DNA from 3 places in the Kitasatospora saccharophila genome. Region 2 is predicted to be linked to each of the others. Evidence: riboswitches for the same ligand, from Rfam matches in the RefSeq annotation. Region 2 holds a riboswitch; each other region holds the start of a gene.
What was found. A riboswitch is a leader RNA that binds a small molecule or an ion and turns the genes downstream of it on or off. The one in region 2 is predicted to bind cobalamin.
Positions count from the first base shown of each region.

Region 1: linked by a shared signal. The riboswitch ahead of ABD345_RS15075 (ribonucleoside-diphosphate reductase subunit alpha) and the one ahead of nicT (Nickel transporter NicT) in region 2 are both predicted to bind cobalamin.
Region 3: linked by a shared signal. The riboswitch ahead of ABD345_RS13720 (cobalamin biosynthesis protein) and the one ahead of nicT (Nickel transporter NicT) in region 2 are both predicted to bind cobalamin.

Region 1 is NZ_BAAANS010000017.1:139,719-144,304, reverse strand. Features, by position in the region: gene ABD345_RS15090 (histidine phosphatase family protein) at 1-350, shown strand, start outside; gene ABD345_RS15085 (GlxA family transcriptional regulator) at 370-1,437, opposite strand; gene ABD345_RS15080 (GNAT family N-acetyltransferase) at 1,707-2,201, shown strand; cobalamin riboswitch at 2,463-2,589, shown strand; gene ABD345_RS15075 (ribonucleoside-diphosphate reductase subunit alpha) at 2,764-4,586, shown strand, end outside.
Region 2 is NZ_BAAANS010000009.1:113,376-117,961, reverse strand. Features, by position in the region: gene ABD345_RS09180 (TetR/AcrR family transcriptional regulator) at 1-234, shown strand, start outside; gene ABD345_RS09175 (Fpg/Nei family DNA glycosylase) at 347-1,153, shown strand; gene ABD345_RS09170 (DUF6445 family protein) at 1,238-1,930, shown strand; cobalamin riboswitch at 2,032-2,240, shown strand; gene nicT (Nickel transporter NicT) at 2,271-3,392, shown strand; gene ABD345_RS09160 (helix-turn-helix domain-containing protein) at 3,482-4,057, shown strand; gene ABD345_RS09155 (type B 50S ribosomal protein L31) at 4,107-4,349, opposite strand; gene rpmG (50S ribosomal protein L33) at 4,396-4,560, opposite strand.
Region 3 is NZ_BAAANS010000015.1:118,418-123,003, reverse strand. Features, by position in the region: gene ABD345_RS13725 (cobyric acid synthase) at 1-953, opposite strand, end outside; gene ABD345_RS13720 (cobalamin biosynthesis protein) at 1,039-1,992, opposite strand; cobalamin riboswitch at 2,024-2,153, opposite strand; gene ABD345_RS13715 (rhamnogalacturonan lyase family protein) at 2,245-4,497, opposite strand.

The DNA of each region.
Region 1 (4,586 bases), on a different contig from region 2:
AGATGCTCACCAAGGCGGCCATCGAGCGCGACCACCCGGCGGAGGCCGAGCGGCGGCGGCGGATGGGCGAGCTGTACTACCGGCCGCCCGGCGGCGAGTCCTGGCTGGACGTGGCGCTGCGGGTGCGCGACCTGCTGCGCGACCTGTGCGAGGAGGAGGCGGGCCGACCGGTGCTGGTGGTGGCGCACGACTGCACGGTGCTGATGCTGCGGCACGTGCTGGACCGGCTCCCCGAGGAGGAGTTGCTGGCGCTGGACCCGGTGGCGAACTGCTCGGCCAGCGTCTGGCGGGCCCGCGAGGGACGGCTGCGGCCGGCCGGCTGGAACCAGACCGGCCACCTGTCGGCCTGACCCGCCCCGCCCCCGCCGCTCAGCGTCCCGCCGCCCCCGCCCCCACCGCACCCGCCGCCCGGCGTTCCGGCTCGCTGCCCTCCCGCTCGCGGCCGTCCGGCTCGCGGTCCCCGGTCTCGGGCCCGGCGGGCCGTCGCGGGCCGCCGAAGGCCCGCCGGTACGCCTGCGGGGTGGTGCCGAGCCGGAGGCCGAAGTGGTGCCGCAGCGCGGCGGCGTTGCCGAAGCCGCAGCGGGCGGCGACCGCGTCCACGCTCTCGCCGGTGGACTCCAGCAGGCGCTGGGCGAGCAGCACCCGCTGGCCGGTCAGCCAGCGGTGCGGGGTGGTGCCGGTCTCCTGCCGGAAGCGGCGGGCGAAGGTGCGCGGCGACATGTGGGCGAGCCGGGCGAGCCGGTCGACGCCGGTGTCCCGGTCGAGGTGGCGGCGCATCCACTCCAGCACCGGGGCCAGCGACTCGCCGTCGGCCTCGGGCAGCGGGCGGCTGATGAACTGGGCCTGGCCGCCGTCGCGGTGCGGGGCGACCACCATCCGGCGGGCGATCGCCCGGGCCACCTCGGCGCCCTGCACCTTGCGGACCAGGTGCAGGCAGGCGTCGATGCCCGCGGCGGTGCCGGCCGAGGTGATCACGGGGTGGTCGTCGACGTACAGCACGTCGGGTTCGACGGTGGTCAGCGGGAAGCGCTCGGCCATCAGGTCGGCGTACCGCCAGTGGGTGGTGCAGCGGCGGCCGTCGAGCAGGCCGGCCGCGCCGAGCAGGAAGCTGCCGGAGCAGATCGACAGCAGGTGGGCGCCGCGGTCGTGGGCGGCCCGCAGCGCCTCGACGACCTCCGCGGGGTACTGCTCGCGGATGCCGGTGGCGGTGGTGATGACCAGGTCGGCCGCGGCGATCCGTTCGGGGCCGTGCGGGACGTCGATGGTGAACCCGGCGTGGGTGCGCATCGGCCCGGGGCGGTCGCCGACCAGCGCGAAGTCGTAGACCGGCAGGCCGGATTCGGCCCGGTCCAGGCCGAACACCTCGCAGGCCACGCCCAGTTCGAAGGGGTGGACCTCTTCCAGCACCACCACGGCGACGTTCTCCAGCTTTCGCATCCCGCCAGGATGGCAGTGGCAGGATTTCGTGGCAATGGTGCGTTCCTGCCACTCGTGGGCGGCGGCCGGTGCGCGGACAGTGGAGGCATGACCACCGCGCTCGCCCTGCTGGGCCTCATCGGCACTTTCGGACTCCTCGGCGTCCTGGTCGGCCGCGACCTGGACCGGCACGGCCGCCACGGCCGCGACAACGCGCACCGCCCGACCGGCTACCCGTTCGACCCGGACCTGGCCGACCCGCGCCGCCGGCCGTCCGGCACACTGGCCGGATGCGCTCCCCGACCGTCCGCCGTGCCCTCCTCCCCGACCTCGCCGGAGCCGGAGAGGTCAGCGTCGAAGCCTTCGTCGGGGACGGCCACACCCGTCCGGACTCTCCGTACGTCGACCTCCTGCGCGACACCGCCCGCCGCAACCGGGAGGCCGAGCTGCTGGTCGCCGTCGACGGCGCCGGGGCGGTCCTCGGCTGCGTGACCTTCGCGCCCGGCGGCACCCCGTGGGCGGACGTCGCCGGGCCGGGCGAGGGCGAGATCCGGATGCTCGCGGTCGGCGCGGCGGCCCGCGGCCGGGGCGTCGGCCGGGCGCTGGTGGTGGCGGCGATGGACCGCAGCCGGGAACTGGGACTGGCCGGGATGGCGTTCTCCACCCGTCCGACGATGACCGCCGCGCACCGGATCTACGAGGCGCTGGGCTTCGTCCGCGCCCCCGAGCGGGACTGGTCGGCCGCCCCCGGCACGGACCTGATGGTCTACACGATGCGGTTCTGAGGCCCGGGGCCGGCGGCCCGGCGGACGCCCGCGGGCGACGCGCCGGGCTTCCCGGTTTTTCTCCGGCCGATCGGAAACATCCGCGCCCCGTTCCCCGTTCTCCCCCTCGGCCGTCCGCTTCGGCCGGGCCGCCGCAGCCGGCACCGGGCGCGGGGCCGACGGTCCCTCAGGAGCCGTCCGCCCCGTTTTCGTTGTCTACGCGCGGCGCCGCCGACGCGACACGCGCTACTACATCTGGTGCTTCCAGCTCCAGTCGCCACTACATGTATGCTCACTCTCGCTGTCGACGCAGGGGAATCCGGTGGAAGTCCGGGACTGCCCCGCAACGGTGAGCGGGCTGCAGCGACGCCCGCGCAGTCCGAGGACCTGCCGACGGCGTGCGACACGGCATCCCCGCAGACGCCATGCAGCACAGCTTTGCCGTCCGGTCTCGCGGGCGGACCGGGGGTGGTCTTCGGCGCGCCGGAACGCGTTCGCGTTCCTTCGTGCTGCCCTCCCCTGGCCGCGTGCGGTGCCGGACACCCGAGAGCACGTCCGCCGCCGCCACAGGAGAGAGTGCGCCTTGACCGTCGCCGCCTCAGTCACCCTGCCGTCCCAGGGATCCGCCGACGCCTTCACCGACCCCGGTGCGGCGTTGCTCCGGCTGCTCACCGACCGCAGCACCGACCTCCCCCAGGTGGACCCCGGCCACGTCGCCGCCGCCGCGCTGCGCGGCCGCCACGCCGGTTCGGACTTCGCCGAGCTCCGCGGGCTGGCCGTGGAGGCCGCCGCGTCGATGATCGCCGAGGACCCGCAGTACTCGAAGCTGGCCGCCCGCCTGCTGGCGCTGGAGATCCGCGACGAGGCCGCCACCCAGCACGTCACCTCGTTCTCCTCCTCGGTGGCCGTGGGCCACGCCGAGGGCCTGATCGGCGACGCCACGGCCGCGTTCGTGGCCGAGCACGCCGACCTGTTCGACTCGCTGATCGACGAGTCGGGCGACGACCGCTTCGAGTACTTCGGCCTGCGCACCGTGCAGTCCCGCTACCTGCTGCGCCACCCGATCACCCGCAAGGTGGTCGAGACCCCGCAGCACTTCCTGCTCCGCGTGGCGGCGGGCCTGGCGGTCGGCACGACCGAGGAGTCGGTGCGCGAGGTCGCCGAGCTGTACACCCTGATGAGCCGGCTGGAGTACCTGACCAGCTCGCCGACGCTGTTCAACTCCGGCACCCGGCACCCGCAGATGTCCTCCTGCTACCTGCTGGACTCGCCGCTGGACAACCTGGACTCGATCTACAACCGGTACGCCCAGATCGCCCGGCTGTCCAAGCACGCCGGCGGCATCGGCCTGTCCTACTCGCGGATCCGCTCGCGCGGCTCGCTGATCCGCGGCACCAACGGCAAGTCGAACGGCATCGTGCCGTTCCTGCGCACCCTGGACTCCTCCGTGGCGGCGGTCAACCAGGGCGGCCGGCGCAAGGGCGCGGCCTGCGTGTACCTGGAGACCTGGCACGCCGACATCGAGGAGTTCCTGGAGCTCCGCGACAACACCGGCGAGGAGGCCCGGCGCACCCACAACCTGAACCTGGCGCACTGGATCCCGGACGAGTTCATGCGCCGGGTCAACGCCAACGCCGACTGGTCGCTGTTCTCCCCGGCGGACGTGCCGGAGCTGGTCGACCTGTGGGGCGCCGAGTTCGACGAGGCGTACGTCAAGGCCGAGCTGGCGGGCAAGGCCGTGCGCACCATCCCCGCGCAGACCCTGTACGCCCGGATGATGCGCACCCTGGCGCAGACCGGCAACGGCTGGATGACCTTCAAGGACGCCTCCAACCGGGCCGCCAACCAGACCGCGCTGCCGGGCCGCACGGTGCACTCCTCGAACCTGTGCACCGAGATCCTGGAGGTCACCGACGACTCGGAGACCGCGGTCTGCAACCTCGGCTCGGTCAACCTGGGCGCGCACGTCGCCCCCGGCGCCACCGCCGCCGACCTCACGAGCGCGATGGACTGGGACCGCCTGGACGCCACCGTCCGCACCGCGGTGACCTTCCTCGACCGCGTGATCGACATCAACTTCTACCCGACCACCGAGGCCGGGACGTCCAACTCCCGCTGGCGCCCGGTCGGCCTGGGCGTGATGGGCCTGCAGGACGTCTTCTTCCAGCTGCGGATCGACTTCGACTCCGCCGAGGCGGTCGCCCTCTCCACCCTGATCGCCGAGCGCATCATGCTCACCGCGTACGAGCGCTCCGCCGACCTGGCCGAGCAGTTCGGCCGGCACGAGGCGTACGGCGAGACCCGGGCGGCCCGCGGCCAGCTGCACGTGGACCACTTCGAGTCCGCGAACCCGCACTGGGCCGCGCGCTGGGAGGCGCTGCGGGCCCGGATCGCCGAGGTCGGCCT
Region 2 (4,586 bases):
AACCCCGAGCTCACCGAGCGCGAACTCCTCAAGCGCGAGGCCCTCGTCACCGCCCTCACCGCCGCCCTGCGCGAGCGCGGCGTCCCCGAGCCGGCCGCCGTCCTCACCGCCCAGCTCACCCTGCTCGCCCTGGGCACCGCCCTGGCCCGCTGGACCGCCCGCCCCGGCCAGGACTTCACCGCCCTGGCCCGCGAGGCGCTCACCACCCTGCGCGACACCGCCGCCACCCTCTGAAGGTGCGGCTGCCACCGGCCCGAAAGCGGCTGACCCCGGCCGGGTCGGGCTGTCCGTGCGTCCTGGGAGGATGGACTCCTCGCCGACCACCACGACCGAGGAGTTGACGCCGGTGCCCGAGGGGCATGTGATCCACCGCCTGGCCAGGGAGAACGACGAGCGGTTCGGCGGCCGCCCGGTCCGGGTGTCCAGCCCGCAGGGGCGCTTCGCGGAGGGGGCCGCGCTGATCGACGGGCGGGTGCTGGACGAGGCGGAGGCGCACGGCAAGCACCTGTTCCTCGGCTTCGGCGAGCACTGGCTGCACGTGCACCTGGGCCTGTACGGCAAGTACGAGTTCGGCGCGGGCGGGGCCCCGGCGCCGGTCGGCCAGGTCCGGCTGCGGATGGTCAACGACGGCGGCTACGCCGACCTGCGCGGCCCGACCGCCTGCGAACTGCTCACCCCCGCCGAGAAGGCCGCCGTCCACCGCCGGCTGGGGCCGGACCCGCTGCGCCCGGGCGAGGCGGGCGACGCGGCCTGGCAGCGGATCTCCCGCAGCGGCAGCACGGTCGCCGCCCTGCTGATGGACCAGAAGGTGCTGGCCGGCGTCGGCAACGTCTACCGCGCCGAGGTGCTGTTCCGGCTCGGCATCAGCCCGCACCGGGCCGGCCGCGACCTCTCCCGCGCGGAGTGGGACGCGATCTGGACGGACCTGGTCGCCCTGATGCACGACGGCGTGGCCGCCGGCCGGATCGACACCGTCCGCCCCGAGCACACCCCGGAGGCGATGGGCCGCCCCCCGCGGGTGGACGACCACGGCGGCGAGGTGTACGTCTACCGCCGCCACGACCAGCCCTGCCTGGTGTGCGGAACCCCGGTCCGCACCGAGGAGTTGGCGGCCCGGAACCTGTTCTGGTGCCCGCGCTGCCAGCGGGTCTGACGGGCCGTCGGCGGATCAAGCCTTGACGCAAGGTTGACCACGCCTTGGGCGAGGGCCCGGAACGGCGCTCCTATTGTCGGGTGCATGCCCGTGCAACCGTTCCAGGGCCCGCGCCCCACCCCGGCGCTCCCGGTCCTGCCGTACCGCAAGCCCACCAGGGGACGCGACTACTGGGTGCTGGACGACGTCCTGCCGGACCCGGACGCGGTGCGGGCCCGGCACCTGGCCCGCACGGACTGGGACGAGGGCTACCCGTACCGGCCGGAGTCCTGGCCGGGGCTGCGCGCGATGCCCGGGCTGGAGCCGGACGAGCTGGCGCACGTCGAGGAGCTGGTCCGCGGGGCCACCGGGGCGGAGCGGATCTGGGCGCTGGACGAGGCCGGGGGCGGCACCTTCAACCACAACTGCGTGCAGGTGGTCGGCGCGGGGGAGTGCGAGCCGCGCCCGCACACCGACTCGCGCTCGCTGTGCCGGTACGCCGCCGTGCTGTACCTCAACCCGGCCGTCCCCAAGCGCTGCGGCACCAGCTTCCACCGGCAGAGCTTCCCCGGCGGCCGGCTCGGCGGCAACAGCGTGGTCGCCCCGCACGACAACCTGGTGGACGCGCTCGGCACCCGCTTCGTCCCGCCGGACTCGTTCACCGAGGACCTGGCCGTCCCGCACCGCTACAACCGGCTGCTGCTCTACACCGCCAACCTGATCCACACCGCGACCGAGTACCACGGCGCGACGCTGGAGCAGAAGCGGATGACCTGCGTCTTCTTCTGGATGGCCTGAGCCGCCCGGACGGCCTGACCGCTCGTCAGCACGGCCCTGACCAGGCGTGATCTGCGCCACCCGGATCCGGGGGCGCCCTTGCCGCCGCGCCCCCGGCGGGCCTACGGTGGGCGGGCCGTGGTGTTCGGGAAGCCGGTGCACTGTGTCCGTCACGAGAGTGGGACGCAGGAGTCCGGAGCGGCCCTCGCCACTGTGATCGGGGAGTCGTCGGCTCCCACCCCGTGCCACTGGCCGCTCGCGGCCGGGAAGGCCGGGAGCCGGCGCGCAACACCCCGTCAGCCAGGAGACCGGCCACGGCATCTCACGAAGTGATCCACGAGGTGCTGGAGCGTGAACGCGGATGACCGCGCATGAGTCGACCCTGCCCGGGCACAAGCCCGGCTCCCCCCTTCCCTCCTTCCGCTGGCGGCGCGAGGACACCCTGCGCACGGCCGGCCTGATGGCGGTGATCCTGGCGCTGCACGTGGTGGCGTTCGGGACGCTGCTGTTCCTGGTGGCGCCGCACGACTACAAGGTCGGCACCCAGGTGTTCGGCGTCGGCCTGGGCGTCACCGCCTACACCCTGGGCATGCGGCACGCCTTCGACGCCGACCACATCGCGGTGATCGACAACACCACCCGCAAGCTGATGGCGGACGGCCGCCGCCCGGTCTCGGTGGGCTTCTGGTTCGCGCTCGGCCACTCCTCGATGGTGGTGCTGATGGCCGGCCTGGTGGCCGGGGGCGCGGCGCTGGCGGGCACCCTGATGGACGAGGACTCCACCACCCACCGGGTGCTCGGCACCATCGGCACCACCGCGTCCGGCGCCTTCCTCTACCTGATCGCGGCGCTCAACCTGGTGGCCCTGCTGGGCATCTGGCGGGTGTTCCGGGCGATGCGGGCCGGCCAGTACGACGAGGCCGAGCTGGAGAAGCACCTGAACGCCCGCGGCCTGCTGGCCCGGTTGCTGAACCGGGCCACCCGCTCGATCAGCCGCCCCGGCCAGATGTTCCCGGTCGGGATGGTGCTCGGCCTGGGCTTCGACACCGCCACCGAGGTGACCCTGATGGTGATGGCGGGCTCCGGCGCGGCCTCCGGGCTGCCCTGGTACGCGGTGGTCTGCCTGCCGCTGCTGTTCGCCGCCGGGATGAGCCTGTTCGACACCCTGGACGGCACGTTCATGAACTTCGCCTACCAGTGGGCGTTCGCCAACCCGGTCCGCAAGGTGTACTACAACCTGACCATCACCGGGCTGTCGATCGCGGTGGCCTTCGTGATCGGCACCATCGAGCTGGTCGCGGTGCTGCACGACAAGTTCGACCTGGCCGACCCCGTCACCGGCTGGATCGCGGGCCTCAGCCTGGACAACGTCGGCTTCGTGATCGTCGGCCTGTTCGTGGTGGTCTGGGCCGCCGCGATCGGCTACTGGCGGATCGCCAAGCGCTCCCGGGCCTTCGGCGGAGCGGGCGCCGGAGCCTCCTGACGCACCGTCGGGCGGGCCGCGCAGTACAGTTCGGTGGACCTCCCCGGCCGCCGGAGCGCGGCCCGCCCCGACCCGAACAGGGACCCCGCGTGCCGGAACCCGACCTCGTCACCCAGGCCCTCGCCCGCAACCTCAAGCGGATGCGCCTCGACCGCGGCCACACCCTGGACGCGCTGGCCGCCCGTTCCGGGGTCAGCCGCGGCATGGTGGTCCAGATCGAACAGGCCCGCACCAACCCGAGCATCGGCACCGTGGTCCGGCTCGCCGACGCGCTCGGCGTCTCGATCGCCCGGCTGCTCGACTACGACGCCGCCTCGGCCGTCCGGATCGTCCCCGCCGAGGACGCCGTCCGGCTGTGGACCGGCCCCGACGGCGGCAGCGGCACCCTGCTCGGCGGCGCCGAGGCCCCCGGCCCGCTGGAGCTGTGGGCCTGGCTCCTGCACCCCGGCGAGTCGCACGCCTCCGACCCGCACCCGCCCGGCAGCGTCGAGATCGCCCGGGTCGACGAGGGCGTCCTCACCCTCGTCCTGGACGGTCGCGAGCACCGCGTCCCGGCCGGGTCCACCGCCTCCTACGAGGCCGGGACCGCGCACGGCTACCGCAACGACGGCGAGGTGCCCTGCCGGGTCACCATGGTGGTCTCCGTCCCCCCGCCCGGCGCCTGAACGGGCGAGGGGCCCCGGGCGAACCCGGGGCCCCTCGCTCCGCGCGCCGTCAGCCGCCGTACCGGCGCCGGTACAGCTCGACCCGGCCCTCGGTGTCCATCAGGCGGGCCCGGCCGGTGTAGAACGGGTGGCTCGCCGAGGACGTCTCGACGTCGACCACCGGGTACGTCCGCCCGTCGGCCCACTCGACCGTCCGCTCGCTCGCGGCGGTGGAGCGGGTCAGGAACGACAGGCCCCCGGTCTTGTCCCGGAACACCACCGGACGGTACTCGGGGTGGATTCCCTGCTGCATGACTGCTCCTCCTCGCTGGGTGCGTGCTGGATCGGACGGGTGCGGATCAGCGGGCCTCGCGGAACTCCACGTGCCGCCCGGCCACCGGGTCGAACTTCCGCAGGACCATCCGGTCCGGGTCGTTGCGGCGGTTCTTGCGGGTCACGTACGCGAAGCCCGTCCCCGCCGTGGACCGGAGCGTGACCACCGGTCGCAGTTCGCTGCGTGCCATCGTCTCGACCTCCCTCTCCCGGCAAC
Region 3 (4,586 bases), on a different contig from region 2:
CGCTCGCGCAGCCAGGCCAGGTCCGCGACGGTGGCCCGGGTGCCGGGCAGCACCACCAGGTCGGCGTCCGCCAGCTCCTCCGGGCCGGTCACCCAGCGCACCAGCACGCCCGGCTCCTGCGCCAGCGCGTCCACGTCCGTGAAGTTCGACAGCCGCGGCAGCCGCACCACCGCGACCCGCAGCACCTCCGCGCCCACCGGCCCGCCCGCCGCCGGACGGGACGCCACCGCGGCCAGGCCGAGCGAGTCCTCCGCGTCCAGCCACAGGCCCGGCAGCATCGGCAGCGTGCCCAGCACCGGACGGCCGGTCAGCCCGCGCAGCATCTCCAGCCCGGGCTCCAGCAGCCGGGCGTCCCCGCGGAACTTGTTGACGATCCAGCCCGCGACCAGCGCCTGGTCGCCCGGCGACAGCAGCGCCAGCGTCCCGAACATCGACGCGAACACCCCGCCCCGGTCGATGTCCCCGACCACCACGACCGGCAGCCGGGCCGCCGTCGCCAGGCCCATGTTGGCGATGTCCCCGTCCCGCAGGTTGATCTCCGCCGGGGAGCCCGCGCCCTCGCACACCACCACGTCGAAGCGCGCCCGCAGGTCCGCCAGGCACTCCAGCGCCCGCTCCAGCAGCACCGGCTTGCGCTCCCGGTAGTCCAGCGCGCCGACCTCCGCCACCGGCCGGCCCAGCAGCACCACCTGGCTGCGCCCGTCCGCGCCCGGCTTCAGCAGCACCGGGTTCATCGCCGCCTCCGGCGCCACCCCCGCCGCCTGCGCCTGCATCGCCTGCGCCCGCCCGATCTCCGCCCCGTCCGCCGTCACGAACGAGTTCAACGACATGTTCTGCGCCTTGAACGGCGCCACCCGCACCCCCTGCCGGGCCAGCCAGCGGCAGATGCCCGCCGTCACCACGCTCTTCCCGGCATCCGAGGTCGTACCGGCCACCAACAGCGCGCCGTTCACGGCAGAACTCCTTCGAGGAAGTGGAGGGGGAGGGACGCGGGCACGCCGGAGCCCAGCCCGGACGAGGGCAGTCGCAGCGGCGGGTTCACCCGCGCCGCCGCCCGCCCCGGGTCCGCCCGCCCAGCGCCCGCAGGGCGAGCGTGGTCGCCAGCGCCAGCGCGCCGACCCGGCGCGAGAGGCGGCAGGCCCGCTCGATGTCGGCCGCGCCGACCGGCGGCAGCTCCGCGCCCAGCACCGGCCGGTGCTCGACCCGCTCGCCGTAGCGCAGCGTCCCGCCCAGCCGCACGCCCAGCGCGCCCGCGAACGCCGCCTCCGCCTGGCCCGCGTTGGGGCTCGGGTGCGCGGAGCCGTCCCGCCGCCAGACCCGCCAGGTCCGGGCCGGGGCGCCGGACGCGGCGACCGCCAGCAGCGCGGTCAGCCGGGCCCCCGGCCAGCCCGCGACGTCGTCCAGCCGGGCCGACGCCCAGCCGAAGCGCCGGTAGCGGGCCGACTTGTGCCCCACCATCGCGTCCAGCGTGTTGACCGCCCGGAACGCCAGCAGCCCCGGCACGCCCGCGACGCCGCCCCACACCAGGGCGTTGACCACCGCGTCCGCGGTGTTCTCGGCGACCGACTCGACCACGGCCCGGGCCACCTGCCGCTCGTCCAGGCCGGACGGGTCGCGCCCGCACAGGTGCGGCAGCCGCTCCCGGGCGCCCGCCAGGTCGCCGTCCGCCAGCGAACGTCCGATCGCCGTCGCCTCCCGGGTCAGCGACGTCCCGCCCAGCACCGTGAAGGTGGCCGCCGCGGCCAGCGCCCCCGCCGCCACCGGCGCGCGCCGCACCGCCCGGACGGCCAGCGCCGCCGCGCCCGCGCCCGCGCCGACCGCGAGCGCCGCGTGCAGCGCCCCGGCCCCGCGGTGGTCGCGCCACAGCCGGCGCTCCAGCCGGGCCGCGGCGGTGCCGAACAGGGCGACGGGGTGTCCGCGCCGGGGGTCTCCGAGCCGGGCGTCCGCGAGGTATCCCGCGACCGCGCCCACCAGGTACGGGGCAGCCCCCATGGCGTCGTGTCCTCACTCAGGGTCCGCGCCCTGGATCGACGGAACGGGGGCCAGAGTCTCCTGACTTCCGGTCACCCCCGCGCGGGGTGTCCGGTCACAGTGGCGGGACCGCGCCGGACTCGCACCGGCTTCCTCTGCTTGCCTCCGTTTGGCCCGAAGATCCCACCACGCCCGGTTCGGGGCAGTCAACCGAGCGGGTGGAGGGGTTGGTCACATACGGCCACCGGGGCCGCCGCGGCGCAAGGTGCCAGGTCAGGGCGTGTGCACGACGGGCCGCGGCGCGGTCGGCATGCCGTCGCCGAGGAAGAAGCCCGGGTGCGGCGGCTGGTTGTAGGCGGTGTTCTGCCAGGCGACCGCCTCCCGGTACTGGACGTCGTGCATCAGCGTGGTGATCCGCAGCGAGGTCGGCACCGGCGTCGAGTAGATCCGCAGCGCCCGGTTGTCGGTGGTGGGCCACACCACCTCCTCGCGCCAGTCGCCGAACAGGTCGGCGGAGAGCGACGGGGTGGCCTTGGTGGTGTTGTTGGAGTGCACGCCGGCGGCGGTCAGCAGCCGGGTGTCCGCGCCGGTGCCGTACTTGTCGACGTGGGTGCCGTCGAGCAGTTCGCGCACCGGGTCGCCGTCCCACCAGAGCGCGAAGTTGGCCGAACCCGGCTTGCGGCCGACGTTCTCCCCCTTGGCGCTGTAGAGGCCGCTGACCCCCGACGACCAGGACTCGGCGCCCGGGCTGCCCGCGTACACGTCGTCGGAGACGCCGCGCCCGTTGTCGCAGGCGCAGTCCGGCTGGTGCCACAGGATCTGGCCGGTCCGCGCGTCGGCGAACCAGGCCGAGTACTTGCCGGTGCTCTCGTCGACCTTGAACTCCTCCAGGCCCGGACGGCTCGGGTCGAGGTCGCCGACGTGCATCGCGTCGCCGTGCCCCTGCCCGGTGTTCCACAGCCCGCGCCCGTTGTCGTCCAGGGCCATCGCCCCGTACACGATCTCGTCCCTGCCGTCGCCGTCCACGTCCGCGACGGCCAACTGGTGGTCGCCCTGGCCCGCGTACGCGCCGTTGCCGGAGGCGTCCGAGTCGAACTTCCACCGCTCGGTGAGCCTGCCGTCGCGCCAGTCCCAGGCCGTGACCACGGTCCGGGTGTAGTAGCCGCGGGCCATCACGATCGACGGGCGCGAGCCGTCCAGGTACGCCGTCCCGGCCAGGAACCGGTCGACCCGGTTGCCGTACGAGTCGCCCCAGGCCGAGACCGTGCCGCGCGGCGGGTCGTAGTCCACCGTCTGCAGCGCGGCGCCGCTGCGCCCGTCGAAGACCGTCAGGAACTCCGGCCCGGACAGCACGTACCCGCTGGAGTTGCGGTAGTCGGCGGTGGCGCTGCCGAGGGTCCGCCCGGTGCCGTCCACCGTGCCGTCCGCGGTCTTCACGGCGACCTCGGCCCGCCCGTCGCCGTCGTAGTCGTACACCTGGAACTGCGTGTAGTGCGCGCCGGAGCGGATGTTGCGCCCCAGGTCGATCCGCCACAGCCGGGTGCCGTCCAGCTCGTACGCGTCGAGGTAGGTGTCGCCGGTGTAGCCCGACTGCGAGTTGTCCTTCGCGTCGGTCGGGTTCCACTTCAGCACGAACTCGTACTGCCCGTCGCCGTCCAGGTCGCCCACGCTCGCGTCGTTGGCCTCGTACGTGTAGGAGCCGCTCGCGTTCGACCCGCCGGGCGGCGGGGAGATCGGCACGTCCCGGTAGCCGTCCGCGAAGCCGACCGAGGCGGGCGAGGCGGCCTGCTCGACGCCGCCCACCACCGCCCGCACCGTGTACGAGGCGCCGGCCGGCGCGCCGCCGTCCAGGTAGTCCGTCGCGGTGGTCAGCGGCGCGGAGTTCACCTTGGCGCCGTCCCGGTACACGTTGAACGCCACGCCGTCCGGGTCGGTGGCCAGCCAGCGCCAGGAGACCAGGTTGCCGGTGCCGCTGCGCACCGAGACCAGACCGCGGTCCAGCTTCTCCACCTGCCGCCCCTGCCCGGCGGGCGGCTGCCCGCTGCTCGACGCGCTCGGCGACGGACTGGGCGAGGGGGACGTTCCGCTGCCCGGACTCCCGGTGCAGAGCGTGCCGTTGAACGTGAACGAGGACGGCACCGAGGCCGTACCGGAGCCGGGGACCGAGCCGTTGAAGCCGAAGCTCACCGCGCCGCCGGCCGCCACCGCGCCGTTGTAGCCCAGGCTCTTCGCGGTGACCTGGCCGCTGCCGAGCGTCACGTCCGCGTTCCACGCCTGGGTGACCTGCTCGCCGCTGCCGAACGACCACTGCAGCGTCCAACTCGTCACGGCGTCACCGAGGTTGGTGATCTGCACGTTCGCCCCGAAGCCGCCCTGCCAGGCGCTGGCGACCGTGTAGTCGACCCGGCAGCCGGCCGCGGCCGCGCCCGCCTGCTGCACCGCCCAGCCGGTGCCGGCCGCGACCAGCAGGCCCGCCGCCAGTCCGGCGACCGGGCGCAGGGCCCGTCGTCCGTGGTGTCTTGCCATCGTTGCTCCTTCGGGAGGGGAGGATGGTGACTGGGAGCGCTCCCATCGCATCCACCCAGACCGTCCGGACGCCGTCAACCCTCGGCGCC